Linked DNA regions of Neorhizobium galegae bv. orientalis str. HAMBI 540. The protein of the gene in region 1 interacts with the protein of each later gene in a pairwise test. Links are inferred from orthologs where the notes say so. Each region holds a gene or a part of one and is shown in the gene's direction. Other genes may lie near its edges.

Evidence for each region. The genes of interacting proteins can lie anywhere in the genome.
Region 2: the proteins of RG540_RS08915 (region 1) and rlmB interact in binary tests that used the Escherichia coli proteins (3 or more experiments, as listed by UniProt). The link is inferred for Neorhizobium galegae bv. orientalis str. HAMBI 540 from one-to-one orthologs.

The regions. Positions count from the first base shown.
Region 1 is NZ_HG938353.1:1,754,799-1,757,643, forward strand. It holds RG540_RS08915 (bifunctional ADP-dependent NAD(P)H-hydrate dehydratase/NAD(P)H-hydrate epimerase), read left to right. Parts: upstream 1-604; coding sequence 605-2,086; downstream 2,087-2,845. Other genes in the region: RG540_RS08910 (P-II family nitrogen regulator), read right to left, coding at 1-261; RG540_RS08920 (DUF72 domain-containing protein), read right to left, coding at 2,083-2,845. UniProt on the Escherichia coli protein: Bifunctional enzyme that catalyzes the epimerization of the S- and R-forms of NAD(P)HX and the dehydration of the S-form of NAD(P)HX at the expense of ADP, which is converted to AMP.
Region 2 is NZ_HG938353.1:1,243,067-1,245,851, reverse strand. It holds rlmB (23S rRNA (guanosine(2251)-2'-O)-methyltransferase RlmB), read left to right. Parts: upstream 1-846; coding sequence 847-1,725; downstream 1,726-2,785. Other genes in the region: RG540_RS06330 (UDP-glucose dehydrogenase family protein), read left to right, coding at 2,766-2,785; cysQ (3'(2'),5'-bisphosphate nucleotidase CysQ), read left to right, coding at 1,811-2,599; RG540_RS06355 (hypothetical protein), read right to left, coding at 1-193. UniProt on the Escherichia coli protein: Specifically methylates the ribose of guanosine 2251 in 23S rRNA.

The DNA.
Region 1 (2,845 bases):
TCCAATCCGTCCAGTCTGTGCAGCGTTGCGGATCGCCTCGATGACCGCATCCGCATTCTCGTCCGCCAGGACGACCTCGACTTTGACTTTAGGCAGAAAGTCGACGACGTATTCCGCGCCGCGATAGAGCTCCGTATGGCCCTTCTGGCGGCCAAAGCCCTTGGCTTCGGTCACTGTGATCCCCTGCAAGCCGACTTCCTGAAGGGCTTCCTTCACTTCGTCGAGCTTGAAAGGCTTGATGATCGCTTCGATCTTTTTCATGAGAAACTATATCTCCGCTTCTCTCTTGAAGCAGGCCGTTACCCGCTCGCCCATGCCAATGCAGTTATCGTGCCAAACTCACATGGCACTTTCAAAAAAACAATGCGGTTTTGCACCGATTCCCCATAAAACAGCAGGTTCAGTGGCAAAACTGCTTCCATTTTTCTCGAAATTTGTGCGTTGCGACACAAGAATCGGAGTTTTTTGAAGTTTTTTCGAAACTTAAGCGATGGCGAATATAGTCAAGACAAAGTCACTTATTTAAGCATTTGCATAATTTCTATGCCATTCTGGCTAGAGAAGAGGCGCTTGTTTTCTGATCATCTTTCCGTTCAATAGCGCTATGGATGCTTCGCTTGTTTCACTGCTTCTGACGCCCGACGAGATGGCGGCGGCGGACGCCGCCTCTGCCCGATCCGGCATTCCGTCCTTTGACCTGATGGACAGGGCAGGCCGCGCGATTGCTGCCGCCGCGCTTCGGCATTTTCCGGGCGCCTTGCGTTTTGTCGCATTCTGCGGTCCCGGAAACAATGGGGGGGACGGATATGTCGCGGCCCGCGCGCTTGCCGAAGCCGGCGCCACCGTTGACGTCCATCATCTCGGCGATCCCAGAACACTGAAGGGCGATGCAAGGCAGGCGCGCGACCTCTGCGGTCTGTCGTCGAAACCGCTCGAAGTCTATCAACCGCGGGCCGGCGACGTGGTGGTCGACGCGTTGTTCGGTGCCGGCCTGACACGCAACGTGCCCGACATTGTCGCGGAGGTGATCCGCAAGGTCGGCGAGGCGGGGATATCAGTTCTTGCGGTGGACCTGCCGTCCGGTCTCTGCGGGAGGCGGGGCGTGCCGCTCGGCGGCGCCTTCCAGGCTGCCCATACGATCACTTTCATGACCCGCAAGCCGGGCCACCTGCTGCTGCCGGGCAGGTCTCTCTGCGGTGACGTCGAGGTTTTCGATATCGGCATTCCGGCCCGCATCATCCGCGAGGTTGCCGGCAGGATAAGAGAGAATGGACCCGAATTGTGGAGTGGCCTGCTGGCCGAGCCGGGAAGCGACACCCACAAATATCGCCGCGGACATCTGGCCGTGTTCTCAGGCGAGGCTGGCAAGACGGGTGCGGCTCGCCTTTCGGCGACCGCGGGCCTGAAAGCCGGGGCCGGCCTGGTGACGGTCGGTTCGCCAAGCGATGCCATGCCGGTCAACGCGGCCTGGCTGACCGCGATCATGCTGTACCGGGTAGACACGGTCAAAGACCTGGAAAACTGGCTTCGCACGGCGAAGCTTGCCGCTTTCGTGCTCGGACCGGGATTTGGCATCGGCAAGAAGGCGAGGCAGTTCGCGCTGGCATTGAAGGGTCGGCCGCTGGTGCTCGACGCCGACGGGATTACCTCCTTCAAGGAAAAGCCCTCGGATCTGTATGATGCCTTTGCCGGCGGAGAGCCCCACTTGGTGCTGACGCCGCACGAGGGCGAGTTCGCCCGGCTTTTCCCCGACATCGCTACAGATGACAGCCTGAGCAAGGTGGAAAAGGCAGTGACCGCCGCCGCCCGCGCTCACGCTGCCATTGTCTACAAGGGCGCCGACACGGTGATCGCCAGCCCCGACGGACGCGCCTACATCAATACCAACGGACCGCCGTGGCTGGCGACTGCCGGTTCCGGCGATGTGCTCGCCGGCGTGATCGGTGCATTGCTCGCTCAAGGCATGCCCGCATTCGAGGCGGCCGCGGCGGGCGTTTACCTGCATGGAGAAGCCGGTAAGCGGGCGGGCAGGGGCATGACGGCCGAAGACCTCGCCACCCATGCCGGCGTAAGGCTGGATCTCTAGCTGCGGCTTTCCAAAAGTTCACGCATCGCCATTGCCCCATAGGGAGCGTTCACCTTGCCCTCATGGATGAAGAAGGCGAAAACGTCGCGCGGCTCCTTCTTCGGCTTATGTTTGTCATCGACCAGCGGCAGGTCGTCCGGCACGCCACCCTCGGCCCAGGTTTCCAACCTTTTCGCCCAGGCCTTCATATCCTCTTCGGCGTAGCAGGTCTTGATGTCGTCCGAGCCTTTTTGCAGGCGCGTGTAGACGAAATCCGCGGTGACGTCCGCGATCATCGGATAGTCGAAATGGTCGGCACAGACCGGCGCGATGTTATATTTCGCGAGCAACGCGATAAATTCCGGCACCTTGAATGTGTCGTTACGGACTTCGACCACATGGATCAGCTTCAGCCCGTCCAGCTTGTTCGGCAGCAATTTCAGGAAGGCTTCGAAATCGTCCGCCTCGAACTTCTTGGTCGGCGCGAACTGCCAGAGCAGCGGCCCGAGATGATCGCCGAGCTCGGTCAGTCCCTGGGTCAGGAATTTTTCGATCGACTCCCCCGCCTCTGCCAAAACCTTGCGGTTGGTGGTGAAGCGGCTGGCCTTCAGCGAAAAGATGAAGCCATCTGGAACCTCGGATGCCCATTTGGCGAAGGTCTCCGGCTTCTGCGATCCGTAATAGGTGCCGTTGACCTCGATCACCTTCAGTTTGCTGGCCGCATATTCGAGCTGTTTTTTCTTGGCCAGTTTTTCAGGGTAGAACGTGCCTTCCCACGGC
Region 2 (2,785 bases), 510 kb from region 1 along the record:
CGTCGATCGACAGATAGATCGCGCCGTCGTCGGAACTGGCCTGGATGCCGCTGTCGGTTTCTTCCGGGTTCCAGGCATCCGGAATGGTGATCTGCGCGACGGGGGCGGCGCTCGGGAAAAGCACGGTCGCAGCAAACGACGCGGACGGCAGGAGCATCGTCGCAAGGGCTGCGGCGGCAAGTATTTTCTTCATGGACAAGTTTCCATAGCTGGTGGTGGGGCGGCCTCTGTGCCGGCGAAAAAGCTTCTACCCGGGATGCTTTAAAAAGTTACGAGCATCATCGCGACAATACCAGGCGATCACGGAAAAACGAGGCTCCAGCAGGAACGTGCGTCGCCGCAGTCACGGCGCAGATGACAAGGCAGCCGCGGCAAAAAAGAAAGGCGGACTCGGACAGAGACCGTCGACGCGCTTTCAAGCGTGTGACATGCCGGTCTTCATCATGATCAGGTAAAATGGAGCGGGTAGCGGGAATCGAACCCGCGTATTCAGCTTGGAAGGCTGCTGCTCTACCATTGAGCTATACCCGCGGTATGTGGTGTCCGATCAGAGACGAATGGTGGAGAGAGTTGGATTTGAACCAACGTAGGCTGAGCCAACGGATTTACAGTCCGTCCCCTTTAACCACTCGGGCATCTCTCCAGTTTTTCGTCCGGATCGTGAGACCAAGTTCGTCAGATCTTGGAAGCTTGCCGCCCCTCAATCTGCGCCGCGTATATGACCGCCTCGTTCTCGTCTGTCAACACGAGGAAGAAGCAAAAATGACGAAAATAAATCAGTCGCACTTTCGACCCGCCTCCCCGTCGAGGGCTTTGCCCGGAGAGTGAGGATGGCTATAAGGCCTGATGAGCAAGGACGACAAAGAAGACAAATCCACCCGTGACACCCATTATGCGACGCTTCGGCGCGCGGTGCGCGACTCCAAGCGCGAGCGCGGAGAAATTCCGACGCCGCCCTTGAAGCGGCCGAAATCCAACAAGGACTGGAAGCCGCCGCAGCTTCAGCCGGAACAGGTCTTCCTCTATGGCCTGCACACGGTACGCGCCGCCCTCGACAATCCCGAGCGCAAGCTCATCAAGCTGTCGGTGACCCAGAACGCCTTCGCGCGGCTCGATATCGGCGAGCCGGAGACATTGTCCTTTCCGATCGAATTCGTTTCGCCCCAGGATATCGACAGGGTGCTCGGCCCCGAGGCCATTCATCAGGGCGTGATGCTGGAAACGCGGCCCCTCCCCATGCGCCGGCTGGAAGCGCTAAAGGCAAGTCCGCTTCTGCTGGTTCTCGACCAGGTCACCGACCCGCATAATGTCGGCGCGATCATGCGTTCGGCGGTCGCGTTCGGCGCCGGCGCGGTCATCACCACCCAGAGACATAGCCCGACCGAATCCGGCGTACTTGCCAAATCGGCCTCCGGCGCGCTGGAACTGATACCTTATATACAGGTCACCAATCTCGCCGACGCGATCGAAGAACTGCACCGGCTCGGCTTCCAGACGATCGGGCTCGATTCGGAAGGCCCCGCCCCGCTCGAAGGCACGTTTGCCGGCGGCCGGATCGCCCTGGTGCTTGGTTCCGAGGGCAAGGGCCTGCGTCAGAAGACCCGCGAGACGGTCAACGCGCTTGCCCGTCTCGACATGCCGGGCGCTATCAAATCGCTCAATGTCTCGAACGCCGCCGCGATCGCGCTCTACGCGACACAGCAGCATCTCGCCAAGGCCGATTGAGCCGAGCCGTTTTAGACTCCCATGCACGGGGCAAACGTGTCATTGGAAGTCTACCCAACCGACGTGACCAGCCGCCATGGAATTCATGCTCGCCACATTCGAAAAAGCCGCGCTGCTTGCCGGCAAAGCCATCCTGGACGTCTACAGGGCCGGACCCAGCACCAGCTACAAGGCTGATAAATCCCCGGTCACGGAGGCGGACGAACGGGCCGAAGAGATCATTCTCGCCGAGCTTGCCTACGCCTTTCCCGACATCCCCGTCATCGCGGAAGAATCGGTTGCGATGGGACGTATCCCGTCGATCGAAGGACGCTCCTTCATTCTTGTCGATCCGCTCGACGGTACCAAGGAGTTCATCAACGATCGCGAGGATTTCACGGTCAACATCGCCCTGATCGAGAACGGCGCGCCGATCCTCGGTGTCGTTTATGCGCCCGCCCTCAAGGTCGCCTATCTCGGTGGCGGCGGACGGGCGGAAAAACTTGTGATCGACGACGAATTCGCGGTGACGAACCGGGTGCCGGTCGTCGCGAGGCCGGTCGAGGCCCGTCCGATCTGCGTTGCGAGCCGCTCGCATAATTCCGCCGAGACCGAGGCCTTCCTCGAAAAATCAGGCGCCGCCGATATCCGCAGCATTGGTTCCTCGCTGAAATTCTGCCTGCTGGCGGAGGGTGTGGCCGATCTCTATCCCCGCTTCGGCCGAACCATGGAATGGGACACGGCCGCCGGAGACTCCGTGCTCCGTGCCGCCGGCGGCAGCACGGTCACGCTCGGCGGGGCACCGCTTACCTATGGCAAGACCGGCCGCGCAGACATGCTGGATTTCGCCAACCCCGATTTCATCGCCTGGGGATCGCGCCCTGGAAAGCCGTAGCAGCAATCCTATTGTCATCACCCCGTAACGTTGGCCAGTCAGGCCGGCTAGGGTAACGCCTGACCACAGCTGCCACAGGCAGCCAATCCGACGCGTTGCATTCCCTTTCGGATGCGCTTAGGAAACCGCTGCGCGTGAGATTGCCGGATAAAGATGAGGATTATTGATGCGTATTGTGATGGTTGG